Regions from separate parts of the Alkaliphilus sp. B6464 genome, predicted to be linked through region 1. Evidence: a T-box and tRNA genes for the amino acid it is inferred to sense, from the RefSeq annotation. Region 1 holds a T-box; the other regions hold tRNA genes.

Region 1 (7,791 bases):
ATTCTTCCTTACACAAAAATAAAAAACATTACAGAAGAAGGCATTTTAATATACTCAATAAATGATATTGTAGATGTAGATGAAATAGCAGAAATAAAAGATGCAATTAATAATAAATCGGTAATTGGATATGAGATATATTCAAATACTGGCGGGATAATTGGAGTAGTAAAGGATGCATTATTACAAATAAGAAGTGGAAAAGTTTTAGGATTTATTATGAGTGAAGGGTTATTTGATGACCTAGTAAACGGATATTCATTTTTACCTTTAGTTGAAGGAATTAACTTTTATGAGTATAAAATAATGTTAAATAATGAGGAACAATTAAAAATTTTACCTCAGCAAGGTGGATTGAAAAAAATGCTTGGTATAGATCGATAAAACTAACAAAACATATAAATAATAATATAGAAAAGGAGTGAAATATATGCATAGAAATATGACAAGAGGACTTATTGCAATAGGAATTGCTGGCGCGGCAGTAGGTATGTATGCAGCATCAAATATGAAACCTAGAGAAAGAAAACGAATGATGAAAAATGGTAGAAGAGCTCTAGGTGCTTTAGGTATTATGAAAGGACTGGATATGTTTTAGCGAATGCATTAAATATTAGTAAAGCCTCTACCCTTATGATAGAGGCTTTACTAAATTAAAAGTATTCCATTAATTTCTTATTGGGTGAGAAAGTATAAATTTTAAAGTAGCCCATAAATCTATGAGCTAAAATCAGAAAATTTTTTTATAAAACGTGATTATATATTTATCAAATATTACATATTAAACATAAAGGGGTGAAAAAATGGAAAACAGCAAAGCAATACAGGTCATTTCTAAAAGTTTTAAAAATTTAGCCGAAAATAATGGATTTACAAATATTTTGCAATTTTTTATGCAGCTTTTAATTATTGTGCTATTATTTTTTATCATTTATTTTCTTGTACATATTGGTAATCAACATATAGATTCTAAAAAAAGAATTAATATTGGAAAACGTCAAATTGTTTATTTTATACTATCATTTATATTGATCATTGCAATTGTTGTAATATTTCAGTCTGGAAGTTTAATGTATGAAATATTATCACCATTTTTGTTTGCAATTGTATTGGCGTATACTTTAAATCCACTCGTTAGTTATATAGAGAAAAAAGGTATAAAAAGATTTTGGTCAGTATTTATTGTTTATTTTGTAATAGCTACAATTATTTTTATATTCTCTATTACTTTAGTACCTAAAATGACTTTTGAAGTTAAAAAATTATTAGAGGCATTACCGAAGCTAGGAAATGAAAGCTATGGATATATATATAATAAATATATAAAATATAACAATAGTATAGAAAATTTACCAGAAGAATTTAACGCAGTAAAAGAAGCGTTAAAATTTAATGGAAATAGACTTGAAGATTTTATATTAAAAATTATATCTTCTGTAACAAATTTAACGCTTAAATTTCTTTCAAAGATAGCAAATATAGTGTTGACTCCAATATTGGCATTTTACTTTTTAAAAGATGCAGATAAGTTTAAAAACATGCTAATTTTAAGTATACCTAGATTTTTGAGAAAAGGAGTAATTGATGTTGCCAAAGACATTGACGAAGTTCTTGGTGGATTTATAAGGGGACAGTTGATTGTTGCAGGAATAGTAGGACTTTTAACCACTATATCTCTTTTAATTTTGAAAGTAGACTTTGCAGTGTTAGTAGGTATGATTGCGGGAATAGCAGATATAATTCCTTATTTTGGGCCGATAGTTGGGATAATACCTGCACTAGTTTTTGCATCCTTAGGAGGAGTAAATAAGGTAATATGGGTAGTAGTTGCATTTATAATTATACAGCAAGTTGAAAGTGCTATTATATCACCAAAAATTATTTCTGATAAAGTTGGTATTCATCCTATTATTGTTATTCTATCTCTAATTATTGCAGGAAAATTTTTTGGTTTATTTGGACTTTTAATTGCAGTGCCTATAGCTGGAGTAATTAAAGTGGTTGGAAAGCATTTTATAAATTATATTGCAAAGTTTTGATATGCTCATTGGTACTTTGATTATGCTTAAATTTAAAGGTGATATTTTTATCTTATGATTAACAATTTTTAGTTAATTATGTTATAATTAGTTAAATTTAAAATAGTTGATAATAATATATTATTATCATTAAATTTAAATATATTAATTGATAGGAGAATGATACCATGAACAATCAAGAGCAGAAACAAGAAAAAGAAACTTCAAGTTTAGTGCTAGAGAAACTATTGCAATCTAGATCAATCATAATTTCTGGAGAGATCAATCAAGCTTTAGCAGAGAAAATAACTACACAGCTCTTAATTCTACAAGAAATGGGAGATCAACCAATAAAATTATTTATCAACAGTCAGGGTGGTCATGTAGAAGCTGGCGATACAATTCATGATATTATTAAGTTTATTAAACCACGTGTTATTGTAATTGGTACTGGTTGGGTTGCAAGTGCTGCTATCACAATTTACCTTGCAGCTGAAAAACAAGATCGTTATTCTTTACCAAACACAAGGTATATGATACATCAGCCATTAGGTGGTTTAAATGGCCAAGCTGCAGATATTGCTATTGAAGCAAAAGAGATATTGAGAGTACGTAAGAGGATTAATAACATAATCAGTGAAGCCACTGGCCAACCATTGGAAAAAATAGAAAAAGACACAGATAGAAATTATTGGTTAAATGCTTATGAAGCAATTGATTATGGCATAGTAAATCAAGTTATTTCAAAATATGAGGAACTAACGAATCTATAATTTATTAGTATACTGCCGATGAGAACTTGGTAGGAATGTATATAGTAATTAGTATTATCAGATACTTTCTGGATTGTCAATTGTATTTAAGCTGATAAATTGTTCTATATTGTAATAAACTCTGTCAAAGTTGTAAAACATAGTAATGTATATTCCAAATTATATTGCAAAGTTTTAGTTATATATTGACAAAATATAGTATGTTATATATAATTCATATAAAATATATTGTTAAAAGTGATGAAGAGAAGTAGTAATATGGATTAACTCTTACAGAGAGGAGGTTCTAGGCTGAAAAACCTCTAGATAGACCATTTGAAGCAGTCTCTGAACAATAATCTTGAAACTAAGTAGAGATTATCGGCAAAGCCGTTATACTTTATTTCCTAGAGTGATCGTTATTTTTAGCGATAATTAGGGTGGTACCGCGAGAATACTCTCGTCCCTACAGTTTTATTATGTATGGATGAGAGTTTTTATTTTTATATTTTTTAAACTACAGGAAAAATTATGAAGGAGGATTATTTTTATGAAGAAATTAGGCGTGAATGAAATTAGAAAAGAATTTCTAGAGTTTTTTAAAACTAAAGGTCATATAATACAACCTAGTTTTCCTTTAGTACCTCAAAAGGATAAGAGTTTATTGTTAATAAACTCTGGAATGGCACCATTAAAACATTATTTTGCAGGGATAGAAGAGCCACCAGGAAAAAGAATGGCTACGTGTCAAAAATGTATTCGTACAGGTGATATTGAAAATGTAGGAAAAACAGCAAGACATGCTACTTTTTTTGAAATGTTAGGTAACTTTTCATTTGGTGACTATTTCAAAAAAGAGTCTATTCAGTGGGGATGGGAGTTTGTAACAAAGAATCTAGAGTTACCAGTTGATAAGCTTTGGGCTACTGTATATTTAGAAGATGATGAGGCTTTTGAAATCTGGAGTAAGCAAGTTGGTTTGCCAGAAGATAGGATTGTTAGGTTAGGTAAGGCTGACAACTTTTGGGAGATCGGTATAGGACCATGCGGACCATGTTCAGAAATTTATTTTGATCGTGGACAAAAGTACGGCTGTGGAAGTAAAGACTGCAAACCAGGCTGCGAATGTGACAGATATGTTGAATTTTGGAATCATGTATTTACACAATTTGATAGAGATGAAGATGGAAATTATAATCCTCTTCCAAACCCCAATATAGATACAGGTATGGGACTAGAGAGAATGGCTTGTATTATGCAAGGTGTAGACTCTATTTTTGATATAGACACAATGCAATATATATTAAATGGAGTATGTGAAATTACTAATGCACAGTATAATAAGGATGAAAAAACTGATGTGTCCATTAGAATTATAACTGATCATGTACGCTCTATATCTTTAATGATTGGTGATGGAATACTGCCAAGTAACGAAGGCAGGGGTTATGTTTTAAGAAGATTATTAAGAAGAGCTGCACGTCATGGAAAATTATTAGGAGTAAATAGAGCATTCTTGTACGAGTTAGTAGATAGAGTGGTTAAGAACTATGGTGAAACCTATACCGAGCTAATTGAAAAGAAGGATTATATTAAAAAGGTAATACAAGTTGAAGAAGAGCGATTTATGGAAACTATAGATCAAGGTATGGAGATTTTAAACCAATATATAGAAGAATTATTAGGTGCAAGTGAAAATGTATTAAGTGGAACAAACGCATTTAAGTTATATGATACTTATGGATTCCCATTTGATTTAACTAAAGAAATATTAGATGAAAAAGGACTATCTGTAGATGAAAAGAATTTTGAAAGTGAAATGGAAAAACAAAGGCAAAGGGCTCGGGAGGCAAGGCTAGGTATTGATACTGAGGCTTGGAAAGACGATGTTTTTGCAGGACTAAACAAAGATATCAGTACAGTTTTTAAAGGATATAATAATTTAGAACTAGAAGGAAAAGTACTAGCTATTATAAATAATGGTGAAGTTGTTGAACAAAGTACTATAGGAGATGAAGCTACTGTCATACTAGATGAAACTGTTTTCTATGGTGAAGGTGGAGGACAGGTAGGCGATATTGGTGCTTTATACAATGAAACAACAAAATTAACTGTATTAGATACTAAAAAGGGACCACATAATCAAATTCATCATATTGTCAAAATAGAAGATGGATTACTTCATGTTGGTGATACTATTAAAGCTAAAGTAGATGTTACTACTAGAATGAATACTGCTCGTAACCATACTGCTACTCATTTATTGCACAAAGCTTTAAAAGATGTAGTAGGTGAGCATGTTAATCAGGCAGGGTCTCTTGTGACTCCTGAAAGGCTAAGATTTGACTTTACTCATTTCGAAGGATTAACAAAGGAGCAAGTAGCTAAAATTGAAGAAAATGTTAATAAACAAATATTAGGTGGACTAAATGTAAACATCTTTGAAACATCTATAGATGAAGCTAGAAAGATAGGTGCTCAAGCTTTATTTGGTGAAAAGTATGGTGATATAGTTAGAGTAGTTAAGGTTGGAGATTATAGCACTGAACTTTGTGGAGGAACCCATGTAAATAATAGTGGTGAAATAGGAATTTTAATTATATTAAGTGAGACAGGGGTTGCTGCTGGTGTAAGAAGAATTGAGGCTATTACAGGTATTGAAGCATATAAATATGTACAAAAAAATCAAGAAACAATACAAAAAATAGCAGAAACATTAAAGACGCAAACACAAAATGTAATTGGGCGTGTAGATGAATTAGTACAAGAAGTAAAGGAAAAAGATAAAGAAATAGATAAGCTTAAAAGTCAGTTAGCAAGCAATTCCACTGGGGATTTTTTAAATAATGCAGAAAGTATTAATGGAGTAAACATAATTGTTGAGTCTATAGATAATCAAGATATGGACGATTTAAGAAAAATTGGAGATGCATTAAAAGAAAAGATTGGAACAGGAGTAATTGTTTTAGCGTCTGACAACAATGATAAGGCTAATTTTGTCGCTATGGCTACAAAAGATGCAGTTTCAAAAGGAGTACATTCTGGTAATTTAGTTAAGGAAGCTGCTAAAATTGCTGGTGGAGGTGGCGGTGGAAGACCAGACATGGCACAAGCAGGTGGAAAAAATCCTGAAAAAATAGAAGAAGCTTTAGCTATTGTAAAGGATCTATTAAAAATTCAATTAAATGGGTAATTTAATAAGTAAGAGCATGGATATCCATGCTCCTACTTATTTCAATAATTTCATATGATATTCCTTAGTATATAAGGGTATAATATGGTAAAATAATATTAATCTAATACGAGAGGGGAATAACTATGTCAGAAAAACTTAATTTTACTATGAAGTTTGACCTAGATAAAGAAAAGGAAACAAAGGCAAAGGATATAATTCTAACTGTATATAAAGCCTTAGAAGAAAAGGGGTACAACCCTACAAATCAATTTGTTGGATATATTTTATCCGGAGATCCTACTTATATTACAAGCTACAATAATGCTAGAAGCTTAATAAGACAAATAGAAAGAGATGAATTATTAGAAGAGCTATTGAAGACATATTTAGATAAAAAGTAGGTGATTTGAAATTGAATATAAGAGTAATTCGATTTGTTGCAGCATTACTTTTAGTAGTGACAATAGTAATAGGAATATCTTATGGAGCAGAAAATAACATACATGACTATGATAATGTTAAGGTAGTAATGGTTATAATTAATCGAATTGATTTTAGTGATTTAGAGAAAATGCCTTATGTAAGACAATTAATAGACAAAAGTTCTATTGCCCTAATGAACACTAAGGCTTCTGGATCAAATAATGAATTTAAGTCGTATGCTACTATAGGATGGGGGATACGATCAGAGGCTTCACATAATACCTCTTTATTTTATAATCTAGATAAAGATACTGAATCAATCTATGAGAGGCGTACTGGGAATGAGGTATCTGAAAAAGGTATTATTAATTTAGATATTAGTAAATTAATTATCCAAAATCAAAGAAGTGAGTATGGTTCCACACCCGGCTCGTTGGGACAAGTATTAAGAGAACATGGATATAAGACTTCGCTAATAGGCAATAGCGATACTGATGATACTGAAATTAGATCTGCGGGTTTAATAGCTATGGACTTCAATGGATTTATCGACTCTGGAAACGTAAGTAGCGATCTAATAAAAGAAGATATAACAAGACCCTTTGGTATTAAAACTAATTTTGGGTTGTTACTAGAAGAATTTGAAAAAGCATATTTAGATTCAAATTTAATAGTAATTGAAACTGGAGATACTACAAGGCTAGAAAGATATAAAGAAAATCTATATCCTGAAGCCTATGAAAACCATAAAACAAATATATTAAATGAAATAGATGAGTTTATTTCTAACATCGTTGAAAACTTTAATGAAGAAAATACTAAACTTATGATTGTTACTCCATATCCGTCTAATGCAGCGGCAAGTAAGGGAGAAAGATTAACTCCTGTTGTTATCCATGAGGGAGGAAATGATGGACATATTCTATATTCACCAACTACAAGAAGAGATGGAATTATAGGCAATGTAGATATTGGACCAACAATTTTATCTTATTTTAATTTAAGCTCGGATAAAATGACGGGGAGAGCATTAATATCATATCAACATGAGGATAACTTAAATTATATTAATAATTTAAACAAAAGAGTAGTTAATACATCTACACAAAGGTATAGGGTTTTATATAGCTTTGCTATATATGAAATAATTACTTCACTTTTATCTTTAATATTAATAATGTTTAGAAACAGTATATCAACTAGATGGTATAAGTATATGTCTCTAGCATTGGTTGGAAATATGGTTGCACCTTTCACTCTATTACTAATACCTTTATTTGGGGTAACAAATATTACAATCACATATTTATTACTTTTAGGTATTACAATAGGTATAGTATTTTTAATTTACTTATTAGCTAATGGCAATCCATTAAATTTAATTTTATATTCTATGGTTCTGTTAGTTGGTGGTCTATTGATT
Region 2 (7,791 bases), 190 kb from region 1:
GAGGGATTCGAACCCCCGGCCCCATGGTCCCAAACCATGTGCGCTACCAAACTGCGCTACACCCGGATTTAAAATGGCGGAGAAGGCGGGATTCGAACCCGCGCGCCACTTACGCGACCTAACGGTTTAGCAAACCGTCCTCTTCAGCCTACTTGAGTACTTCTCCATTTTAGGATATCTACATTATACACTCATTTAATATATAATGCAATAATAATGGCGGAGAGGGTGGGATTCGAACCCACGGCCCCTTGCGGAGTCACTGGTTTTCAAGACCAGCTCCTTAAACCACTCGGACACCTCTCCATTATTAGTTGGTGACCCATCCGCGACTCGAACGCGGGACACCCTGATTAAAAGTCAGGTGCTCTACCGACTGAGCTAATGGGTCAAAATGGCTGGGATAGCAGGACTCGAACCTGCGGAATGACGGAGTCAAAGTCCGTTGCCTTACCGACTTGGCTATATCCCAAAACTTGGGGTGGATGATGGGAGTCGAACCCACGAGTGCAGGAGCCACAATCCTGTGTCTTAACCACTTGACTACATCCACCATAATAATGGAGCGGAAGACGGGACTCGAACCCGCGACCCTCGCCTTGGCAAGGCGATGCTCTACCACTGAGCCACTTCCGCATGCTTCAATCACCCAATTTTTTAAATTTGGTGTGAGTTGAATACCCAGCATTAGCTGAGTTTCCTTGAAACGTTTTACAATAATGGTGCGGGTGAAGGGAGTCGAACCCCCACGGTTTCCCGCTAGATCCTAAGTCTAGTGCGTCTGCCAATTCCGCCACACCCGCATATTTCAATTACTAAAATCCTTGATTTGATGTAATTAGAGTCCTCAGCATTCACTGAGTTTCTTTTTAAAATGGTGGAGGGAGAAGGATTCGAACCTTCGAAGTCGCTGACAACAGATTTACAGTCTGCCCCCTTTGGCCGCTCGGGAACCCCTCCATATTTATATTGTATCGTTAATCATAAATCTCAATTTGTTTATACAATCAATCTACATCAACAAACAGATGGTGCGCCCAGAGAGATTCGAACTCCCGACCTTCTGATTCGTAGTCAGACACTCTATCCAGCTGAGCTATGAGCGCATTTTGGAGGCGACACCCAGATTTGAACTGGGGAATAAAGGTTTTGCAGACCTCTGCCTTACCACTTGGCTATGTCGCCATCTTAAATTACTTAATCATGGTGATCCATCCGCGACTCGAACGCGGGACACCCTGATTAAAAGTCAGGTGCTCTACCGACTGAGCTAATGGACCCTGTTATTTTCGAATTAAATGGAGCGGGTGAAGGGAATCGAACCCTCGCGATCAGCTTGGAAGGCTGACGTTCTACCATTGAACTACACCCGCATATATGGAGCTGGTGATGGGATTCGAACCCGCGACCTGCTGATTACAAATCAGCTGCTCTGGCCAACTGAGCTACACCAGCATGCTGTAATTACCCAAATCTTTGATTTGGTGTGATTACAGTACTCAGCAAATGCTGAGTTACCTTTTAAAAATATATTAAAATTGGCGACCTGGAAGGGACTCGAACCCTCGACCTCCAGCGTGACAGGCTGGCATTCTAACCATCTGAACTACCAGGCCAATTTTGGTGGGCGCAACAGGACTTGAACCTGTGACCCCCTGCTTGTAAGGCAGGTGCTCTCCCAGCTGAGCTATGCGCCCAAAATTTGGTGACCCCTAGGGGAATCGAACCCCTGTTACCGCCGTGAAAGGGCGGTGTCTTGACCGCTTGACCAAGGGGCCAATATTAATTGGTAGCGGCAACAGGAGTCGAACCTGTGACCTTTCGGGTATGAACCGAACGCTCTAGCCAACTAAGCTATGCCGCCAAATTGGTTGCGGGGACAGGACTTGAACCTGTGACCTTCGGGTTATGAGCCCGACGAGCTACCAACTGCTCCACCCCGCGATATGTTTCAATCATCTAAATCTTTGATTTAGTTTGATTGGAATACTCAGCATTAGCTGAGTTTCATTTTAAAAATGGTGCCGAAGACCGGAATCGAACCGGTACGATCTTGAAGGACCGCAGGATTTTAAGTCCTGTGCGTCTGCCAGTTCCGCCACTTCGGCGCACTTATGGCTCCAGAGAGAGGACTCGAACCTCCAACCTACCGGTTAACAGCCGGGTGCTCCACCATTGAGCTACTCTGGAACATAATATCGCAGCGACCTACTCTCCCAGGCAGCTTCCCGCCAAGTACCATCAGCGCTGAAGGGCTTAACTACTGTGTTCGGTATGGGAACAGGTGTGACCCCTTCGCTATTGCCACGATATTGTAATCACCCAAATCTTTAATTTGGTGTGAATGGAGTACTCAGCGTTAGCCGAGTTTCCTTCAAATTAAAATCAAGTTGTATTTCAACTGGATTTTAATCATACCACTTTAATAAGTAATATGTCAAGAGAAAATTATTCCCTCAAAACTATACAATGTTAGAATATATTTGGTCAAGCCCTCGACCTATTAGTACCTATCAGCTAAGTACATTGCTGCACTTACACCCTAGGCCTATCAACCAAGTAGTCTTCTTGGGGTCTTACCTCCTTACGGAGTGGGAAATCTTATCTTGAGGGGGGCTTCGTGCTTAGATGCCTTCAGCACTTATCCCTTCCGCACTTAGCTACCCAGCGATGCTCTTGGCAGAACAACTGGTACACCAGAGGTGCGTCCATCCCGGTCCTCTCGTACTAAGGACAGCTCCTCTCAAATTTCCTGCGCCCGCGACGGATAGGGACCGAACTGTCTCACGACGTTCTGAACCCAGCTCGCGTACCACTTTAATGGGCGAACAGCCCAACCCTTGGGACCTACTACAGCCCCAGGATGTGATGAGCCGACATCGAGGTGCCAAACCTCCCCGTCGATGTGGACTCTTGGGGGAGATAAGCCTGTTATCCCCGGGGTAGCTTTTATCCGTTGAGCGATGGCCCTTCCACTCGGAACCACCGGATCACTAAGCCCGACTTTCGTCCTTGCTCGACCTGTATGTCTCGCAATCAAGCTCCCTTTTGCCTTTACACTCTACGCACGATTTCCGACCGTGCTGAGGGAACCTTTGGGCGCCTCCGTTACTTTTTGGGAGGCGACCGCCCCAGTCAAACTGCCCACCTGACAGTGTCCCAAGACTGGATTCACAGTCTATGGTTAGAACTTCAGTACTACAAGAGTGGTATCCCAACGATGACTCCACTGAGACTGGCGTCCCAGCTTCTAAGTCTCCCACCTATGCTGTACATGTAGCACCGAAATCCAATGTCAAGTTGCAGTAAAGCTCCACGGGGTCTTTCCGTCCTGTCGCGGGTAACCAGCATCTTCACTGGTATTACAATTTCACCGGGTCTATTGTTGAGACAGCGCCCAAATCGTTACGCCTTTCGTGCGGGTCGGAACTTACCCGACAAGGAATTTCGCTACCTTAGGACCGTTATAGTTACGGCCGCCGTTTACTGGGGCTTAAGTTCATTGCTTCGCAGATGCTAACAATTCCCCTTAACCTTCCAGCACCGGGCAGGCGTCAGCCCCTATACGTCGTCTTTCGACTTAGCAGAGACCTATGTTTATGGTAAACAGTCGCTTGGGCCTATTCTCTGCGGCCGGTTGAGGCTTACAGAGTAAATCTTTAACCAAAACCGGCTCCCCTTATCCCGAAGTTACGGGGTCATTTTGCCGAGTTCCTTAACAATAGTTCTCCCGATCGTCTTAGGATTCTCTCCTCACCTACCTGTGTCGGTTTGCGGTACGGGCACCTAGAAATCTCGATAGAAGCTTTTCTCGACAGTGTGGAATCAGCCAGTTCGCTACTTAAATTTCGCTCCCCATCACTTCTCAGGATTAATGTTAAAAGGGATTTGCCTCTTCTAACTCCCTACCAGCTTAGACGCACACAACCAACGGTGCGCTGAGCCTATCCTACTGTGTCACTCCATCTCTCAAACGATTTTAGGTGGTACAGGAATTTCAACCTGTTGTCCATCGCCTACGCCTTTCGGCCTGGGCTTAGGTCCCGACTAACCCTGAGCGGACGAGCCTTCCTCAGGAAACCTTAGGTTTTCGACGGGCAGGATTCTCACCTGCCTCTCGTTACTCATGCCAACATTCTCACTTCTATACAGTCCACTGCTCCTTCCGGTACAGCTTCAACCTATATAGAACGCTCGCCTACCATCCTTACGGATCCATAGCTTCGGTGATACGTTTGAGCCCCGGACATTTTCGGCGCAGAATCACTCGACCAGTGAGCTATTACGCACTCTTTGAATGAATGGCTGCTTCTAAGCCAACATCCTGGTTGTCTATGCAACTCCACATCCTTTTCCACTTAACGTATACTTTGGGACCTTAGCTGATGGTCTGGGCTCTTTCCCTCTTGACTACGGATCTTATCACTCGCAGTCTGACTCCCGAGTAAAAGATAACGGCATTCGGAGTTTGATAGGTTTTGGTAACCGGTGAAGGCCCCTAGACCATTCAGTGCTCTACCTCCGTATCTCTTAACCTCGAGGCTAGCCCTAAAGCTATTTCGGCGAGAACCAGCTATCTCCGGGCTCGATTGGAATTTCACCGCTACCCACAGTTCATCCGGTGACTTTTCAACGTCAATCGGTTCGGACCTCCACGAAATTTTACTTCCGCTTCATCCTGACCATGGGTAGGTCGCCCGGTTTCGGGTCTACGGCATGAAACTAGACGCCCTATTAAGACTCGGTTTCCCTACGGCTTCGCACCATAGGTGCTTAACCTTGCTCCATACCGTAACTCGTTGGCCCGTTCTACAAAAAGTACGCGGTCACACATAAAAAGTGCTCCCACAGTTTGTAAGCAGAAGGTTTCAGGTTCTATTTCACTCCCCTTCCGGGGTTCTTTTCACCTTTCCCTCACGGTACTATGCGCTATCGGTCACCAGGTAGTATTTAGCCTTGGGGGGTGGTCCCCCCTGCTTCCCACAAGGTTTCACGTGCCTCGTGGTACTCTGGATCACGGTCTAGAATATCATCGTTTCATGTACAGGACTATTACCTTCTATGGTGAGTCTTTCCAAACCTCTTCTATTACGATGAGTCATCATATATGACCGGTCCGCAACCCCGATAGAGAAAACCCTATCGGTTTGGGCTTATCCCCTTTCGCTCGCCGCTACTTAGGGAATCGATTTTTCTTTCTCTTCCTCAGGGTACTTAGATGTTTCAGTTCCCCTGGTATGTCTTCTATTACCTATTGATTGAGTAATAGATACTTAGGTATTAACCTAAGTAGGTTTCCCCATTCGGAAATCCCCGGATCAAAGATTGCTTGCATCTCCCCGAGGCTTATCGCAGCTTACCACGTCCTTCATCGACTCCTGGTGCCAAGGCATCCGCCTTCTGCCCTTATTAGCTTGACCAAAGCTATTCGCAGTTTCGCATTACAAATTTGTTTACTCCCTTACGGTCGCACAAATTTGATGCTCATTGCGTTTGACCTACCTTCGATTTGCAAAGCAAATCGGGTTAGGTCATAATCTAACATTGTGTAGTTTTCAAGGAACTATTTAACCGTCTTTAAGACGGAATAATACAATACCAAATAAAATGTTTTATGTCAACCTTTTAAATTGGTATTCTATGGTGGAGACGAGGAGAGTCGAACTCCTGACCCCCTGCTTGCAAGGCAGGTGCTCTCCCAACTGAGCTACGCCCCCATATGCTTCAATTTGAAAGACAAAAGGTCCCTCAAAACTAGACAGTATAGATTGCCAATTCTCCTTAGAAAGGAGGTGATCCAGCCGCACCTTCCGATACGGCTACCTTGTTACGACTTCACCCCAGTCATTGGCTTCACCTTCGACAGCTTCCTCCAATAAAGGTTGGATAGCTGGCTTCGGGTGCTTCCGACTCCCGTGGTGTGACGGGCGGTGTGTACAAGACCCGGGAACGCATTCACCGCGACATTCTGATCCGCGATTACTAGCAACTCCGACTTCATGTGGGCGAGTTTCAGCCCACAATCCGAACTGGGACCGATTTTGTAGGATTCGCTCCGGATTACTCCTTGGCTGCCCGTTGTATCGGCCATTGTAGCACGTGTGTAGCCCTGAACATAAGGGGCATGATGATTTGACGTCATCCCCACCTTCCTCCGAGTTATCCCCGGCAGTCTCTCTAGAGTGCCCAGCCGAACTGCTGGCAACTAAAGACAAGGGTTGCGCTCGTTGCGGGACTTAACCCAACATCTCACGACACGAGCTGACGACAACCATGCACCACCTGTCACCTCAGTCCCCGAAGGGAAGGCTTCGATTAAAAAGCTGTCCGAGGGATGTCAAGTCCAGGTAAGGTTCTTCGCGTTGCTTCGAATTAAACCACATGCTCCGCTGCTTGTGCGGGTCCCCGTCAATTCCTTTGAGTTTCATTCTTGCGAACGTACTCCCCAGGCGGAGTGCTTAATGCGTTAACTGCGGCACCGAGGTTTGACCCCCAACACCTAGCACTCATCGTTTACGGCGTGGACTACCAGGGTATCTAATCCTGTTCGCTACCCACGCTTTCGTGCCTCAGCGTCAGTTGCAGTCCAGAGAGTCGCCTTCGCCACTGGTGTTCCTCCTAATATCTACGCATTTCACCGCTACACTAGGAATTCCACTCTCCTCTCCTGCACTCAAGCCCTACAGTTTCAAAGGCTTACTACGGTTGAGCCGTAGCCTTTAACCTCTGACCCATAGGGCCGCCTACGCACCCTTTACGCCCAATGATTCCGGATAACGCTTGCCCCCTACGTATTACCGCGGCTGCTGGCACGTAGTTAGCCGGGGCTTCCTCCTAAGGTACCGTCATTATCTTCCCTTAGGACAGAGCTTTACGACTCGAAAGCCTTCATCGCTCACGCGACGTTGCTGCATCAGGGTTTCCCCCATTGTGCAATATTCCCCACTGCTGCCTCCCGTAGGAGTCTGGACCGTGTCTCAGTTCCAGTGTGGCCGTTCACCCTCTCAGGCCGGCTACTGATCGTCGCCTTGGTGAGCCATTACCTCACCAACTAGCTAATCAGACGCGGGCCCATCCTATACCGAAATTCTTTGACCTTTTAGGGATGCCCCTAAAAGGTATTATGGGGTATTAGCAATGGTTTCCCATTGTTATTCCCCTGTACAGGGTAGGTTGCCCACGCGTTACTCACCCGTCCGCCGCTAGCCAAATATCCAACACTCAATACTCTTACTATAACTGTTAGTCACACTTTATAAACGCGTGTAGGACTCCATTCTTCCGTCCTAGACGCTGACTATATTTGTTCAGCTATGTTAAGTACTCAGTGTTGAATATTTGGCCCGCTCGACTTGCATGTGTTAGGCACGCCGCCAGCGTTCATCCTGAGCCAGGATCAAACTCTTAAATAAAATTTCTGGGTTCATCTTAGTAAACTAAAATGATTTTTTAGCTTTCGCTAATTTTGCTCTTTGCATAAAATCAATGATTTTAGCAATTTGCTTTATGCTGGCTTAATCTATACTGTTTAGTTTTCAAAGACCTCTTTAAGAGCTTATGCCCTATCGCCTTGTTGCGGCGACTTATTTAATATAGCACACCTGAAACATTATGTCAACAACTTTTTTGTTTTTTAATTTTCATTGTTTCAAAACTTCAAATTGTCGAAAACAGCTTTTATAGCATATCATTTCCACTTCATAATGTCAATATGTTTTTTGAATTTGTTTTTTAACTATCTTGTATCACCTGAATTAAGTGATGACTTAAGATAATATATCATATATTTTT
Region 3 (7,791 bases), 1.5 Mb from region 1:
TCAGGGTTAGTCGGGACCTAAGCCCAGGCCGAAAGGCGTAGGCGATGGACAACAGGTTGAAATTCCTGTACCACCTAAAATCGTTTGAGAGATGGAGTGACACAGTAGGATAGGCTCAGCGCACCGTTGGTTGTGTGCGTCTAAGCTGGTAGGGAGTTAGAAGAGGCAAATCCCTTTTAACATTAATCCTGAGAAGTGATGGGGAGCGAAATTTAAGTAGCGAACTGGCTGATTCCACACTGTCGAGAAAAGCTTCTATCGAGATTTCTAGGTGCCCGTACCGCAAACCGACACAGGTAGGTGAGGAGAGAATCCTAAGACGATCGGGAGAACTATTGTTAAGGAACTCGGCAAAATGACCCCGTAACTTCGGGATAAGGGGAGCCGGTTTTGGTTAAAGATTTACTCTGTAAGCCTCAACCGGCCGCAGAGAATAGGCCCAAGCGACTGTTTACCATAAACATAGGTCTCTGCTAAGTCGAAAGACGACGTATAGGGGCTGACGCCTGCCCGGTGCTGGAAGGTTAAGGGGAATTGTTAGCATCTGCGAAGCAATGAACTTAAGCCCCAGTAAACGGCGGCCGTAACTATAACGGTCCTAAGGTAGCGAAATTCCTTGTCGGGTAAGTTCCGACCCGCACGAAAGGCGTAACGATTTGGGCGCTGTCTCAACAATAGACCCGGTGAAATTGTAATACCAGTGAAGATGCTGGTTACCCGCGACAGGACGGAAAGACCCCGTGGAGCTTTACTGCAACTTGACATTGGATTTCGGTGCTACATGTACAGCATAGGTGGGAGACTTAGAAGCTGGGACGCCAGTCTCAGTGGAGTCATCGTTGGGATACCACTCTTGTAGTACTGAAGTTCTAACCATAGACTGTGAATCCAGTCTTGGGACACTGTCAGGTGGGCAGTTTGACTGGGGCGGTCGCCTCCCAAAAAGTAACGGAGGCGCCCAAAGGTTCCCTCAGCACGGTCGGAAATCGTGCGTAGAGTGTAAAGGCAAAAGGGAGCTTGATTGCGAGACATACAGGTCGAGCAAGGACGAAAGTCGGGCTTAGTGATCCGGTGGTTCCGAGTGGAAGGGCCATCGCTCAACGGATAAAAGCTACCCCGGGGATAACAGGCTTATCTCCCCCAAGAGTCCACATCGACGGGGAGGTTTGGCACCTCGATGTCGGCTCATCACATCCTGGGGCTGTAGTAGGTCCCAAGGGTTGGGCTGTTCGCCCATTAAAGTGGTACGCGAGCTGGGTTCAGAACGTCGTGAGACAGTTCGGTCCCTATCCGTCGCGGGCGCAGGAAATTTGAGAGGAGCTGTCCTTAGTACGAGAGGACCGGGATGGACGCACCTCTGGTGTACCAGTTGTTCTGCCAAGAGCATCGCTGGGTAGCTAAGTGCGGAAGGGATAAGTGCTGAAGGCATCTAAGCACGAAGCCCCCCTCAAGATAAGATTTCCCATCGCGTAAGCGAGTAAGACCCCAAGAAGACTACTTGGTTGATAGGCCTAGGGTGTAAGTGCAGCAATGTACTTAGCTGATAGGTACTAATAGGTCGAGGGCTTGACCAAATATATTCTAACATTGTATAGTTTTGAGGGAATAATTTTCTCTTGACATATTACTTATTAAAGTGGTATGATTAAAATCCAGTTGAAATACAACTTGATTTTAATTTGAAGGAAACTCGGCTAACGCTGAGTACTCCATTCACACCAAATCAAAGATTTGGGTGATTGCAATATCGTGGCAATAGCGAAGGGGTCACACCTGTTCCCATACCGAACACAGTAGTTAAGCCCTTCAGCGCTGATGGTACTTGGCGGGAAGCTGCCTGGGAGAGTAGGTCGCTGCGATATTATGTTCCAGAGTAGCTCAATGGTGGAGCACCCGGCTGTTAACCGGTAGGTTGGAGGTTCGAGTCCTCTCTCTGGAGCCAACTTTGGCCCCTTGGTCAAGCGGTCAAGACACCGCCCTTTCACGGCGGTAACAGGGGTTCGATTCCCCTAGGGGTCACCAAATTTTGGGCGCATAGCTCAGCTGGGAGAGCACCTGCCTTACAAGCAGGGGGTCACAGGTTCAAGTCCTGTTGCGCCCACCAAAATTGGCCTGGTAGTTCAGATGGTTAGAATGCCAGCCTGTCACGCTGGAGGTCGAGGGTTCGAGTCCCTTCCAGGTCGCCAATTTTAATATATTTTTAAAAGGTAACTCAGCATTTGCTGAGTACTGTAATCACAGTATGCTGGTGTAGCTCAGTTGGCCAGAGCAGCTGATTTGTAATCAGCAGGTCGCGGGTTCGAATCCCATCACCAGCTCCATATATGCGGGTGTAGTTCAATGGTAGAACGTCAGCCTTCCAAGCTGATCGCGAGGGTTCGATTCCCTTCACCCGCTCCATTAAACATGTACCTATAGCTCAGCAGGATAGAGCAATGGCCTTCTAAGCCATGTGTCCGGGGTTCGAATCCCTGTAGGTACGCCATAATGGGATATAGCCAAGTCGGTAAGGCAACGGACTTTGACTCCGTCATTCCGCAGGTTCGAGTCCTGCTATCCCAGCCATTTTGACCCATTAGCTCAGTCGGTAGAGCACCTGACTTTTAATCAGGGTGTCCCGCGTTCGAGTCGCGGATGGGTCACCAACAATCAAGGAGAGGTGTCCGAGTGGTTTAAGGAGCTGGTCTTGAAAACCAGTGACTCCGCAAGGGGCCGTGGGTTCGAATCCCACCCTCTCCGCCATTATTATTGCATTATATATAAAATGGGTGTATAATATAGGTATTCTAAAAATGGAGAAGTACTCAAGTAGGCTGAAGAGGACGGTTTGCTAAACCGTTAGGTCGCGTAAGTGGCGCGCGGGTTCGAATCCCGCCTTCTCCGCCATTATACTTTCCGGGTGTAGCGCAGTTTGGTAGCGCACATGGTTTGGGACCATGGGGCCGGGGGTTCGAATCCCTCCACCCGGACCAGTTATATAAAATACTAAAAAAATGAGGGCCTTTAGCTCAGTTGGTCAGAGCATCCGGCTCATAACCGGCAGGTCCGGGGTTCGAGTCCCTGAAGGCCCACCATTTTAAAAATAATTTAAAGTAATGTGTAAATATAGGGGTGTAGTTCAGTTGGTAGAACAGTGGTCTCCAAAACCACGTGTCGTGGGTTCAAGTCCTGCCACCCCTGCCAGTTTCCGGGTGTAGCGCAGTTTGGTAGCGCACATGGTTTGGGACCATGGGGCCGGGGGTTCGAATCCCTCCACCCGGACCAATTGTGGGCTCATAGCTCAGGTGGTTAGAGCGCACGCCTGATAAGCGTGAGGTCGGTGGTTCGAGTCCACTTGAGCCCACCATTTGATTGTACAAGCCCAGATAGCTCAGTCGGTAGAGCAGGGGACTGAAAATCCCCGTGTCGGTGGTTCGATTCCGCCTCTGGGCACCATAATGGCGGCATAGCTTAGTTGGCTAGAGCGTTCGGTTCATACCCGAAAGGTCACAGGTTCGACTCCTGTTGCCGCTACCATGTTTAATCTTATCTATAAGGGCGCATAGCTCAGCTGGGAGAGCACCTGCCTTACAAGCAGGGGGTCACAGGTTCAAGTCCTGTTGCGCCCACCAAATTTGGTCCGGTAGTTCAGTTGGTTAGAATGCCAGCCTGTCACGCTGGAGGTCGAGGGTTCGAGTCCCTTCCGGATCGCCAATTTCAATATAATACATTAAATAGCAAATATTCATGCTGGTGTAGCTCAGTTGGCCAGAGCAGCTGATTTGTAATCAGCAGGTCGCGGGTTCGAATCCCATCACCAGCTCCATTATTTGTACGGAGGGGTTCCCGAGCGGCCAAAGGGGGCAGACTGTAAATCTGTTGTCAACGACTTCGAAGGTTCGAATCCTTCTCCCTCCACCATTAATTTAATATGCGGGTGTAGTTCAATGGTAGAACGTCAGCCTTCCAAGCTGATCGCGAGGGTTCGATTCCCTTCACCCGCTCCATTGAAAACTTGTATTATTTTGCTCATATCAGTTTAGGGGTTTGAGTGATTAAAATATTTGACCCATTAGCTCAGTCGGTAGAGCACCTGACTTTTAATCAGGGTGTCCCGCGTTCGAGTCGCGGATGGGTCACCATTTTTCATAAAACATTTTTAGTAAAGTTTTAAAAACAAGATACGAAAAAAATATTGACATAATATTTTAGATATGATATATTAAACAAAGTCGCCGCAACAAGGCGATGGGGCATAAGCCCTTGAAGAGGTCTTTGAAAACTAAACAGTATAGATTAAGCCAGCAAATAATAAATCCATCTTTAAAAGATGGTACCCAGAAATTTTTTATTAAGAGTTTGATCCTGGCTCAGGATGAACGCTGGCGGCGTGCCTAACACATGCAAGTCGAGCGGAGTTATTTTCAGGAAGCCTTCGGGTGGAATGATTTTAATTTAGCGGCGGACGGGTGAGTAACGCGTGGGCAACCTACCCTGTACAGGGGAATAACAATGGGAAACCATTGCTAATACCCCATAATACCTTTTAGGGGCATCCCTAGAAGGTCAAAGAATTTCGGTATAGGATGGGCCCGCGTCTGATTAGCTAGTTGGTGAGGTAATGGCTCACCAAGGCGACGATCAGTAGCCGGCCTGAGAGGGTGAACGGCCACACTGGAACTGAGACACGGTCCAGACTCCTACGGGAGGCAGCAGTGGGGAATATTGCACAATGGGGGAAACCCTGATGCAGCAACGCCGCGTGAGCGATGAAGGCTTTCGAGTCGTAAAGCTCTGTCCTAAGGGAAGATAATGACGGTACCTTAGGAGGAAGCCCCGGCTAACTACGTGCCAGCAGCCGCGGTAATACGTAGGGGGCAAGCGTTATCCGGAATCATTGGGCGTAAAGGGTGCGTAGGCGGCCCTATGGGTCAGAGGTTAAAGGCTACGGCTCAACCGTAGTAAGCCTTTGAAACTGTAGGGCTTGAGTGCAGGAGAGGAGAGTGGAATTCCTAGTGTAGCGGTGAAATGCGTAGATATTAGGAGGAACACCAGTGGCGAAGGCGACTCTCTGGACTGCAACTGACGCTGAGGCACGAAAGCGTGGGTAGCGAACAGGATTAGATACCCTGGTAGTCCACGCCGTAAACGATGAGTGCTAGGTGTTGGGGGTCAAACCTCGGTGCCGCAGTTAACGCATTAAGCACTCCGCCTGGGGAGTACGTTCGCAAGAATGAAACTCAAAGGAATTGACGGGGACCCGCACAAGCAGCGGAGCATGTGGTTTAATTCGAAGCAACGCGAAGAACCTTACCTGGACTTGACATCCCTCGGACAGCTTTTTAATCGAAGCCTTCCCTTCGGGGACTGAGGTGACAGGTGGTGCATGGTTGTCGTCAGCTCGTGTCGTGAGATGTTGGGTTAAGTCCCGCAACGAGCGCAACCCTTGTCTTTAGTTGCCAGCAGTTCGGCTGGGCACTCTAGAGAGACTGCCGGGGATAACTCGGAGGAAGGTGGGGATGACGTCAAATCATCATGCCCCTTATGTTCAGGGCTACACACGTGCTACAATGGCCGATACAACGGGCAGCCAAGGAGTAATCCGGAGCGAATCCTACAAAATCGGTCCCAGTTCGGATTGTGGGCTGAAACTCGCCCACATGAAGTCGGAGTTGCTAGTAATCGCGGATCAGAATGTCGCGGTGAATGCGTTCCCGGGTCTTGTACACACCGCCCGTCACACCACGGGAGTCGGAAGCACCCGAAGCCAGCTATCCAACCTTTATTGGAGGAAGCTGTCGAAGGTGAAGCCAATGACTGGGGTGAAGTCGTAACAAGGTAGCCGTATCGGAAGGTGCGGCTGGATCACCTCCTTTCTAAGGAGAATTGGCAATCTATACTGTCTAGTTTTGAGGGACTTCTTGTCTTTCAATACATGGGGGCGTAGCTCAGTTGGGAGAGCACCTGCCTTGCAAGCAGGGGGTCAGGAGTTCGACTCTCCTCGTCTCCACCATAGAATACCAATTTAAAGGTTGACATAAAACATTTTATTTGGTATTATATTATTCCGTCTTAAAGACGGTTAAATAGTTCCTTGAAAACTACACAATGTTAGATTATGACCTAACCCGATTTGTGAAACAAATCGAAGGTAGGTCAAACGCAATGAGCATCAAATTTGTGCGACCGTAAGGGAGTAAACAAATTTAGAATGCGAAACTGCGAATAGCTTTGGTCAAGCTAATAAGGGCAGAAGGCGGATGCCTTGGCACCAGGAGTCGATGAAGGACGTGGTAAGCTGCGATAAGCCTCGGGGAGATGCAAGCAATCTTTGATCCGGGGATTTCCGAATGGGGAAACCTACTTAGGTTAATACCTAAGTATCTATTACTCAATCAATAGGTAATAGAAGACATACCAGGGGAACTGAAACATCTAAGTACCCTGAGGAAGAGAAAGAAAAATCGATTCCCTAAGTAGCGGCGAGCGAAAGGGGATAAGCCCAAACCGATAGGGTTTTCTCTATCGGGGTTGCGGACCGGTCATATATGATGACTCATCGTAATAGAAGAGGTTTGGAAAGACTCACCATAGAAGGTAATAGTCCTGTACATGAAACGATGATATTCTAGACCGTGATCCAGAGTACCACGAGGCACGTGAAACCTTGTGGGAAGCAGGGGGGACCACCCCCCAAGGCTAAATACTACCTGGTGACCGATAGCGCATAGTACCGTGAGGGAAAGGTGAAAAGAACCCCGGAAGGGGAGTGAAATAGAACCTGAAACCTTCTGCTTACAAACTGTGGGAGCACTTTTTATGTGTGACCGCGTACTTTTTGTAGAACGGGCCAACGAGTTACGGTATGGAGCAAGGTTAAGCACCTATGGTGCGAAGCCGTAGGGAAACCGAGTCTTAATAGGGCGTCTAGTTTCATGCCGTAGACCCGAAACCGGGCGACCTACCCATGGTCAGGATGAAGCGGAAGTAAAATTTCGTGGAGGTCCGAACCGATTGACGTTGAAAAGTCACCGGATGAACTGTGGGTAGCGGTGAAATTCCAATCGAGCCCGGAGATAGCTGGTTCTCGCCGAAATAGCTTTAGGGCTAGCCTCGAGGTTAAGAGATACGGAGGTAGAGCACTGAATGGTCTAGGGGCCTTCACCGGTTACCAAAACCTATCAAACTCCGAATGCCGTTATCTTTTACTCGGGAGTCAGACTGCGAGTGATAAGATCCGTAGTCAAGAGGGAAAGAGCCCAGACCATCAGCTAAGGTCCCAAAGTATACGTTAAGTGGAAAAGGATGTGGAGTTGCATAGACAACCAGGATGTTGGCTTAGAAGCAGCCATTCATTCAAAGAGTGCGTAATAGCTCACTGGTCGAGTGATTCTGCGCCGAAAATGTCCGGGGCTCAAACGTATCACCGAAGCTATGGATCCGTAAGGATGGTAGGCGAGCGTTCTATATAGGTTGAAGCTGTACCGGAAGGAGCAGTGGACTGTATAGAAGTGAGAATGTTGGCATGAGTAACGAGAGGCAGGTGAGAATCCTGCCCGTCGAAAACCTAAGGTTTCCTGAGGAAGGCTCGTCCGCTCAGGGTTAGTCGGGACCTAAGCCCAGGCCGAAAGGCGTAGGCGATGGACAACAGGTTGAAATTCCTGTACCACCTAAAATCGTTTGAGAGATGGAGTGACACAGTAGGATAGGCTCAGCGCACCGTTGGTTGTGTGCGTCTAAGCTGGTAGGGAGTTAGAAGAGGCAAATCCCTTTTAACATTAATCCTGAGAAGTGATGGGGAGCGAAATTTAA
Region 4 (7,791 bases), 1.4 Mb from region 1:
TAAGAGACGAAAGTGATAGAAATGGAATGCGTATAGTAATAGAACTTAAAAGAGATGCTAATGCCAATGTTGTGCTTAATAAATTATATAAACATACTCAACTGGAAGATACTTTTGGTATTATAATGCTTGCAATAGTTGATGGTGAGCCTAAGGTATTAAATTTAAAAGAAGTGCTGACACATTATTTAAATCATCAAAAAGATATCATTGTTAGGAGAACAAAATTTGATTTAAATAAAGCAGAAGATAGAGCACATATATTAGAAGGTTTAAAAATAGCTATAGATAATTTAGATGAAGTCATTAAACTTATTAGAGGTTCAGAGAATACTCAAATAGCAAAAAATGGTTTAATGGAGAGATTTACTCTATCAGAAAAACAAGCACAAGCAATTTTAGATATGAGATTGCAAAAACTTACTGGTTTAGAAATAGAGAAGGTTGAGGAAGAATATGAAGAACTATTAAAACTTATTAATCATTACAAAGAAATATTAGCAAATGAAAGATTAGTTCTTAATATTATTAAAGATGAGCTATTAGAAATTAAAGAAAAATATTCAGATAAAAGAAGAACAGAAATAACAAGAGCAATAGGAGAAATAAACATACAAGATATGATAGATGAGGAAGATGTGGTTATTACTCTAACTCACTTTGGATATATTAAAAGACTTCCTGCAGATACTTACAAAAGTCAAAAACGTGGTGGCAAAGGAGTAGCTGGACTAACTACAAGAGAAGAAGATTTTGTTGAAAATCTAATTATTTCTTCATCACATGACTATTTGTTGTTCTTCACTAACTTTGGTAGAGTATATAAGCTAAATGTTTATGAAGTTCCAGAGGCAAGAAGACAAGCTAAAGGAACGGCAATAGTTAATCTAATACCACTTAGCCCTAATGAAAAAATTGCAGCTACGATTCCTGTAGGTAGAGAATGGGATTCTAAGTATCTTGTATTAGCTACTAAAAATGGTATTATTAAAAAGACTCAGTTAAGTCAATTTGAAAATACCAGAAAGAGTGGTCTAATAGCTATTAGTATTAGAGAAGATGATGAGTTAATAAAAGTTAAGCTAACAGATGAAGGTCAAGATGTAATTTTAGTTACATCAAAGGGAATGTCTATTCGCTTCAAAGAAAGTGATGTAAGAGATATGGGTAGAAGTGCTATGGGTGTAAAAGGAATTAATTTATCACCAAAGGACCATGTTGTTTCTATGGAGATTGCAGAAGAACAAATGGATCTACTAGTAGTTAGTGAGAAAGGCTTTGGAAAAAGAACAGATTTAAGTGAATATCGTCTACAAACTAGAGGTGGAAAGGGAATTAAAACCTATAATGTAACTAATAAAACAGGAGCATTAGTTGGAGCGAAAATTGTAACTAATGAGGATGAAGTCTTATTAATAAACAATGATGGAACAGTTATAAGGCTAAATGTAAACAATATATCAAAATTAGGTAGAAATACTAGAGGGGTTACTCTTATGAGAACTGAAGAGGATCAATCTATTGTTACTATAGCAGTAATGCCTGGCCATGAAGAAGAGGAAGAAGAGGAATAAGTAGAGAAATAGCAAAGGTAAAATATAACCTTTGCTATTTTTATTAGTGCAAATTATATGGGTATAGTTTAAATTTTTAAAATTTGATATAATAAAAAGAGGATTAATTATAGATTTGTTTAACAATAACTAGATGTAATATATAAGGTTAACTTATGATGTAAGGAATATATTTAAAGAATTAGTATGATTAGTACAAAGGATAAAGGAGGATGAATTCTATGTCATTACAAATTAAAAAGGACTTTAATAATGAAAATAATTATTGGCTCGTTGAACTGGTGGGAGAGGTAGATGTATATACAGCGGGACAATTGAAGGAAGTTTTCATGGGAATTATTGAAGAAAAGAAGGAAGATATCAAAATAGATGCTGAAAAACTAGAATATATTGATAGTACAGGATTAGGTATACTTATTGGAGCACTTAAAAGATTAAAACAAGAAGATAAAAATATTGTTATTTCAAATATAAGGCCTAATATAAAAAAGCTATTAAATATTACTGGACTAGACAAAATTTTTATTGTTGAGGGGTGAAGATAAATGGATCAAATACAAATGGATGAGATAAAGCTATCTGTTCCCAGTAAACCTGAGTATGTGGGAGTTATAAGATTAACTTTAGCTGCTATTGCTAGTCGTATTGGATTTGATATTGAAAAGATTGAAGATATGAAGGTTGCTGTTGCTGAAGCATGTACAAATGCAATTATTCATGGATGCCACTGTAAACAAGGCAGTAATTTTAATATTGATTTTGTTTCAACAGGAGAAAAACTAACTATTTCTGTCTATGATGATGGAGAAGGTTGTCAATTAGACAATATAGAAGAACCAGATCTTAGTAAACCTAAAGAAGGAGGGTTAGGTATATTTATTATAAAATCTCTTATGGATGATGTAGAGATTGAATCGGAAAAGGGCAAAGGTATGATGATAAAAATGATAAAGTACTTGGGGGATGATGCTTGATGATAAACACAGCAAAATCTACGGATACTGGTGTTACTCTAAATATAAGTAAGACCCATAAGACTTTAACGGAAAAAGAGCTTTTTAAAGAATATGCCCTGACAAAAAACATTGAAATTAGAAATGAATTAATTAATAGACATTTATATATTGCAGAAATCCTATCTAAGAAATTTTTAAATAAAGGTATAGACTATGAAGATATTTATCAAGTAGCTTCATTAGGATTAATTTATGCGATTGAAAGATTTGATATAACAAAGGGTTTTGAGTTTTCGAGTTTTGCTACACCTACAATTATTGGGGAAATTAAAAAATACTTTAGGGATAAAGGATGGTCTATTAGAGTTCCTCGAAGAATACAAGAATTATCTAAAAAAATAAATGTAAGTAAAACTACGCTCCAACAAACATTACAAAGAACACCTACTGTAAAGGATATAGCTGACTACTTAAGTTGTACAGAGGAAGAAATAATTGAGGCAATGGAGGCTAGTCAAGTATATACCCCTAAGTCTTTAGATTTAACATATGATAATGATGGGGATGATAAAGACGTTCAGTTATTAGATCTTATTGGAGAATTTGATAAAAGCTTTGATAGTATCGAAAATAAGGATTTTTTAAATAAAGCAATAGAAAAGCTAAATGAAGTTGAAAAGAAAGTGCTGAAGGATAGGTTCTTTAACAATAAGACTCAGATGAAAGTAGCAGAGGAATTACAAGTTTCGCAGATGACTGTTTCTAGAATGGAAAAACGTATTATTGAGAAGTTTAGAAAAGAACTAGATAAGAGTATGGACTAAAAGAGTAGATCCCATCTACTCTTTTAGTATTTTATAAAAACAGAGTTGACACAAAAGAATAATAGTGATATAGTATTAAAAGTGCTCCTGACATACAGTTTTAAAAATAAATTTTAAAATAAAAACAGTTGACATAATATTTTAAGTGTGATATATTAGATAAGTCGCCGCAACAAGGTGATTGAGCATAAGTCTTTAAAGAGGTCTTTGAAAACTAAACAGTATAGATTAAGCCAGCAAATAATAAATCCATCTTTAAAAGATGGTACCCAGAAATTTTATTTAAGAGTTTGATCCTGGCTCAGGATGAACGCTGGCGGCGTGCCTAACACATGCAAGTCGAGCGGAGTTATTTTCAGGAAGCCTTCGGGTGGAATGATTTTAATTTAGCGGCGGACGGGTGAGTAACGCGTGGGCAACCTACCCTGTACAGGGGAATAACAATGGGAAACCATTGCTAATACCCCATAATACCTTTTAGGGGCATCCCTAAAAGGTCAAAGAATTTCGGTATAGGATGGGCCCGCGTCTGATTAGCTAGTTGGTGAGGTAATGGCTCACCAAGGCGACGATCAGTAGCCGGCCTGAGAGGGTGAACGGCCACACTGGAACTGAGACACGGTCCAGACTCCTACGGGAGGCAGCAGTGGGGAATATTGCACAATGGGGGAAACCCTGATGCAGCAACGCCGCGTGAGCGATGAAGGCTTTCGAGTCGTAAAGCTCTGTCCTAAGGGAAGATAATGACGGTACCTTAGGAGGAAGCCCCGGCTAACTACGTGCCAGCAGCCGCGGTAATACGTAGGGGGCAAGCGTTATCCGGAATCATTGGGCGTAAAGGGTGCGTAGGCGGCCCTATGGGTCAGAGGTTAAAGGCTACGGCTCAACCGTAGTAAGCCTTTGAAACTGTAGGGCTTGAGTGCAGGAGAGGAGAGTGGAATTCCTAGTGTAGCGGTGAAATGCGTAGATATTAGGAGGAACACCAGTGGCGAAGGCGACTCTCTGGACTGCAACTGACGCTGAGGCACGAAAGCGTGGGTAGCGAACAGGATTAGATACCCTGGTAGTCCACGCCGTAAACGATGAGTGCTAGGTGTTGGGGGTCAAACCTCGGTGCCGCAGTTAACGCATTAAGCACTCCGCCTGGGGAGTACGTTCGCAAGAATGAAACTCAAAGGAATTGACGGGGACCCGCACAAGCAGCGGAGCATGTGGTTTAATTCGAAGCAACGCGAAGAACCTTACCTGGACTTGACATCCCTCGGACAGCTTTTTAATCGAAGCCTTCCCTTCGGGGACTGAGGTGACAGGTGGTGCATGGTTGTCGTCAGCTCGTGTCGTGAGATGTTGGGTTAAGTCCCGCAACGAGCGCAACCCTTGTCTTTAGTTGCCAGCAGTTCGGCTGGGCACTCTAGAGAGACTGCCGGGGATAACTCGGAGGAAGGTGGGGATGACGTCAAATCATCATGCCCCTTATGTTCAGGGCTACACACGTGCTACAATGGCCGATACAACGGGCAGCCAAGGAGTAATCCGGAGCGAATCCTACAAAATCGGTCCCAGTTCGGATTGTGGGCTGAAACTCGCCCACATGAAGTCGGAGTTGCTAGTAATCGCGGATCAGAATGTCGCGGTGAATGCGTTCCCGGGTCTTGTACACACCGCCCGTCACACCACGGGAGTCGGAAGCACCCGAAGCCAGCTATCCAACCTTTATTGGAGGAAGCTGTCGAAGGTGAAGCCAATGACTGGGGTGAAGTCGTAACAAGGTAGCCGTATCGGAAGGTGCGGCTGGATCACCTCCTTTCTAAGGAGAATTGGCAATCTATACTGTCTAGTTTTGAGGGACCTTTTGTCTTTCAATACATGGGGGCGTAGCTCAGTTGGGAGAGCACCTGCCTTGCAAGCAGGGGGTCAGGAGTTCGACTCTCCTCGTCTCCACCATAGAATACCAATTTAAAGGTTGACATAAAACATTTTATTTGGTATTATATTATTCCGTCTTAAAGACGGTTAAATAGTTCCTTGAAAACTACACAATGTTAGAAATAGTAAAGCAATCATCAATGCGAAAGCATTAGATGAATATTAGCATGGTCAAGCTAATAAGGGCAGAAGGCGGATGCCTTGGCACCAGGAGTCGATGAAGGACGTGGTAAGCTGCGATAAGCCTCGGGGAGATGCAAGCAATCTTTGATCCGGGGATTTCCGAATGGGGAAACCTACTTAGGTTAATACCTAAGTATCTATTACTCAATCAATAGGTAATAGAAGACATACCAGGGGAACTGAAACATCTAAGTACCCTGAGGAAGAGAAAGAAAAATCGATTCCCTAAGTAGCGGCGAGCGAAAGGGGATAAGCCCAAACCGATAGGGTTTTCTCTATCGGGGTTGCGGACCGGTCATATATGATGACTCATCGTAATAGAAGAGGTTTGGAAAGACTCACCATAGAAGGTAATAGTCCTGTACATGAAACGATGATATTCTAGACCGTGATCCAGAGTACCACGAGGCACGTGAAACCTTGTGGGAAGCAGGGGGGACCACCCCCCAAGGCTAAATACTACCTGGTGACCGATAGCGCATAGTACCGTGAGGGAAAGGTGAAAAGAACCCCGGAAGGGGAGTGAAATAGAACCTGAAACCTTCTGCTTACAAACTGTGGGAGCACTTTTTATGTGTGACCGCGTACTTTTTGTAGAACGGGCCAACGAGTTACGGTATGGAGCAAGGTTAAGCACCTATGGTGCGAAGCCGTAGGGAAACCGAGTCTTAATAGGGCGTCTAGTTTCATGCCGTAGACCCGAAACCGGGCGACCTACCCATGGTCAGGATGAAGCGGAAGTAAAATTTCGTGGAGGTCCGAACCGATTGACGTTGAAAAGTCACCGGATGAACTGTGGGTAGCGGTGAAATTCCAATCGAGCCCGGAGATAGCTGGTTCTCGCCGAAATAGCTTTAGGGCTAGCCTCGAGGTTAAGAGATACGGAGGTAGAGCACTGAATGGTCTAGGGGCCTTCACCGGTTACCAAAACCTATCAAACTCCGAATGCCGTTATCTTTTACTCGGGAGTCAGACTGCGAGTGATAAGATCCGTAGTCAAGAGGGAAAGAGCCCAGACCATCAGCTAAGGTCCCAAAGTATACGTTAAGTGGAAAAGGATGTGGAGTTGCATAGACAACCAGGATGTTGGCTTAGAAGCAGCCATTCATTCAAAGAGTGCGTAATAGCTCACTGGTCGAGTGATTCTGCGCCGAAAATGTCCGGGGCTCAAACGTATCACCGAAGCTATGGATCCGTAAGGATGGTAGGCGAGCGTTCTATATAGGTTGAAGCTGTACCGGAAGGAGCAGTGGACTGTATAGAAGTGAGAATGTTGGCATGAGTAACGAGAGGCAGGTGAGAATCCTGCCCGTCGAAAACCTAAGGTTTCCTGAGGAAGGCTCGTCCGCTCAGGGTTAGTCGGGACCTAAGCCCAGGCCGAAAGGCGTAGGCGATGGACAACAGGTTGAAATTCCTGTACCACCTAAAATCGTTTGAGAGATGGAGTGACACAGTAGGATAGGCTCAGCGCACCGTTGGTTGTGTGCGTCTAAGCTGGTAGGGAGTTAGAAGAGGCAAATCCCTTTTAACATTAATCCTGAGAAGTGATGGGGAGCGAAATTTAAGTAGCGAACTGGCTGATTCCACACTGTCGAGAAAAGCTTCTATCGAGATTTCTAGGTGCCCGTACCGCAAACCGACACAGGTAGGTGAGGAGAGAATCCTAAGACGATCGGGAGAACTATTGTTAAGGAACTCGGCAAAATGACCCCGTAACTTCGGGATAAGGGGAGCCGGTTTTGGTTAAAGATTTACTCTGTAAGCCTCAACCGGCCGCAGAGAATAGGCCCAAGCGACTGTTTACCATAAACATAGGTCTCTGCTAAGTCGAAAGACGACGTATAGGGGCTGACGCCTGCCCGGTGCTGGAAGGTTAAGGGGAATTGTTAGCATCTGCGAAGCAATGAACTTAAGCCCCAGTAAACGGCGGCCGTAACTATAACGGTCCTAAGGTAGCGAAATTCCTTGTCGGGTAAGTTCCGACCCGCACGAAAGGCGTAACGATTTGGGCGCTGTCTCAACAATAGACCCGGTGAAATTGTAATACCAGTGAAGATGCTGGTTACCCGCGACAGGACGGAAAGACCCCGTGGAGCTTTACTGCAACTTGACATTGGATTTCGGTGCTACATGTACAGCATAGGTGGGAGACTTAGAAGCTGGGACGCCAGTCTCAGTGGAGTCATCGTTGGGATACCACTCTTGTAGTACTGAAGTTCTAACCATAGACTGTGAATCCAGTCTTGGGACACTGTCAGGTGGGCAGTTTGACTGGGGCGGTCGCCTCCCAAAAAGTAACGGAGGCGCCCAAAGGTTCCCTCAGCACGG

The links. The T-box of region 1 lies ahead of alaS (alanine--tRNA ligase). A T-box ahead of a tRNA ligase gene usually reads a tRNA of that ligase, here a tRNA-Ala.
Region 2: it encodes a tRNA-Ala, which carries the amino acid that the T-box ahead of alaS (alanine--tRNA ligase) is inferred to sense. The anticodon was not compared.
Region 3: it encodes a tRNA-Ala, which carries the amino acid that the T-box ahead of alaS (alanine--tRNA ligase) is inferred to sense. The anticodon was not compared.
Region 4: it encodes a tRNA-Ala, which carries the amino acid that the T-box ahead of alaS (alanine--tRNA ligase) is inferred to sense. The anticodon was not compared.

What each region holds. Positions count from the first base shown of each region.
Region 1 covers NZ_CP058557.1:2,500,863-2,508,653, forward strand. Annotated here, with positions in the region: gene HYG84_RS12515 (PRC-barrel domain-containing protein) at 1-384, shown strand, start outside; gene HYG84_RS12520 (YtxH domain-containing protein) at 431-598, shown strand; gene HYG84_RS12525 (AI-2E family transporter) at 804-2,039, shown strand; gene HYG84_RS12530 (ATP-dependent Clp protease proteolytic subunit) at 2,252-2,791, shown strand; T-box leader at 3,023-3,241, shown strand; gene alaS (alanine--tRNA ligase) at 3,321-5,963, shown strand; gene HYG84_RS12540 (IreB family regulatory phosphoprotein) at 6,089-6,346, shown strand; gene HYG84_RS12545 (hypothetical protein) at 6,358-7,791, shown strand, end outside.
Region 2 covers NZ_CP058557.1:2,313,923-2,321,713, reverse strand. Annotated here, with positions in the region: tRNA gene HYG84_RS11520 (tRNA-Pro) at 1-66, opposite strand, end outside; tRNA gene HYG84_RS11515 (tRNA-Ser) at 75-166, opposite strand; tRNA gene HYG84_RS11510 (tRNA-Ser) at 218-306, opposite strand; tRNA gene HYG84_RS11505 (tRNA-Lys) at 316-391, opposite strand; tRNA gene HYG84_RS11500 (tRNA-Gln) at 396-472, opposite strand; tRNA gene HYG84_RS11495 (tRNA-His) at 478-553, opposite strand; tRNA gene HYG84_RS11490 (tRNA-Gly) at 562-636, opposite strand; tRNA gene HYG84_RS11485 (tRNA-Leu) at 721-803, opposite strand; tRNA gene HYG84_RS11480 (tRNA-Tyr) at 876-960, opposite strand; tRNA gene HYG84_RS11475 (tRNA-Arg) at 1,030-1,106, opposite strand; tRNA gene HYG84_RS11470 (tRNA-Cys) at 1,111-1,185, opposite strand; tRNA gene HYG84_RS11465 (tRNA-Lys) at 1,205-1,280, opposite strand; tRNA gene HYG84_RS11460 (tRNA-Gly) at 1,300-1,373, opposite strand; tRNA gene HYG84_RS11455 (tRNA-Thr) at 1,379-1,455, opposite strand; tRNA gene HYG84_RS11450 (tRNA-Asp) at 1,540-1,616, opposite strand; tRNA gene HYG84_RS11445 (tRNA-Val) at 1,622-1,697, opposite strand; tRNA gene HYG84_RS11440 (tRNA-Glu) at 1,704-1,778, opposite strand; tRNA gene HYG84_RS11435 (tRNA-Met) at 1,788-1,864, opposite strand; tRNA gene HYG84_RS11430 (tRNA-Met) at 1,869-1,944, opposite strand; tRNA gene HYG84_RS11425 (tRNA-Leu) at 2,020-2,108, opposite strand; tRNA gene HYG84_RS11420 (tRNA-Asn) at 2,116-2,190, opposite strand; rRNA gene rrf (5S ribosomal RNA) at 2,196-2,312, opposite strand; rRNA gene HYG84_RS11410 (23S ribosomal RNA) at 2,484-5,420, opposite strand; tRNA gene HYG84_RS11405 (tRNA-Ala) at 5,642-5,717, opposite strand; rRNA gene HYG84_RS11400 (16S ribosomal RNA) at 5,786-7,412, opposite strand.
Region 3 covers NZ_CP058557.1:576,872-584,662, reverse strand. Annotated here, with positions in the region: rRNA gene HYG84_RS02835 (23S ribosomal RNA) at 1-1,574, shown strand, start outside; rRNA gene rrf (5S ribosomal RNA) at 1,746-1,862, shown strand; tRNA gene HYG84_RS02825 (tRNA-Asn) at 1,868-1,942, shown strand; tRNA gene HYG84_RS02820 (tRNA-Glu) at 1,948-2,022, shown strand; tRNA gene HYG84_RS02815 (tRNA-Val) at 2,029-2,104, shown strand; tRNA gene HYG84_RS02810 (tRNA-Asp) at 2,110-2,186, shown strand; tRNA gene HYG84_RS02805 (tRNA-Thr) at 2,245-2,321, shown strand; tRNA gene HYG84_RS02800 (tRNA-Gly) at 2,327-2,400, shown strand; tRNA gene HYG84_RS02795 (tRNA-Arg) at 2,409-2,485, shown strand; tRNA gene HYG84_RS02790 (tRNA-Gln) at 2,489-2,565, shown strand; tRNA gene HYG84_RS02785 (tRNA-Lys) at 2,570-2,645, shown strand; tRNA gene HYG84_RS02780 (tRNA-Ser) at 2,654-2,742, shown strand; tRNA gene HYG84_RS02775 (tRNA-Ser) at 2,795-2,886, shown strand; tRNA gene HYG84_RS02770 (tRNA-Pro) at 2,896-2,972, shown strand; tRNA gene HYG84_RS02765 (tRNA-Ile) at 2,998-3,074, shown strand; tRNA gene HYG84_RS02760 (tRNA-Trp) at 3,108-3,183, shown strand; tRNA gene HYG84_RS02755 (tRNA-Pro) at 3,188-3,264, shown strand; tRNA gene HYG84_RS02750 (tRNA-Ile) at 3,270-3,346, shown strand; tRNA gene HYG84_RS02745 (tRNA-Phe) at 3,360-3,435, shown strand; tRNA gene HYG84_RS02740 (tRNA-Met) at 3,440-3,516, shown strand; tRNA gene HYG84_RS02735 (tRNA-Val) at 3,536-3,611, shown strand; tRNA gene HYG84_RS02730 (tRNA-Asp) at 3,617-3,693, shown strand; tRNA gene HYG84_RS02725 (tRNA-Thr) at 3,729-3,805, shown strand; tRNA gene HYG84_RS02720 (tRNA-Tyr) at 3,816-3,900, shown strand; tRNA gene HYG84_RS02715 (tRNA-Gly) at 3,913-3,986, shown strand; tRNA gene HYG84_RS02710 (tRNA-Lys) at 4,046-4,121, shown strand; rRNA gene HYG84_RS02705 (16S ribosomal RNA) at 4,327-5,855, shown strand; tRNA gene HYG84_RS02700 (tRNA-Ala) at 5,917-5,992, shown strand; rRNA gene HYG84_RS02695 (23S ribosomal RNA) at 6,213-7,791, shown strand, end outside.
Region 4 covers NZ_CP058557.1:1,093,865-1,101,655, forward strand. Annotated here, with positions in the region: gene gyrA (DNA gyrase subunit A) at 1-1,574, shown strand, start outside; gene HYG84_RS05275 (STAS domain-containing protein) at 1,796-2,113, shown strand; gene HYG84_RS05280 (ATP-binding protein) at 2,120-2,548, shown strand; gene HYG84_RS05285 (SigB/SigF/SigG family RNA polymerase sigma factor) at 2,548-3,354, shown strand; rRNA gene HYG84_RS05290 (16S ribosomal RNA) at 3,633-5,161, shown strand; tRNA gene HYG84_RS05295 (tRNA-Ala) at 5,223-5,298, shown strand; rRNA gene HYG84_RS05300 (23S ribosomal RNA) at 5,450-7,791, shown strand, end outside.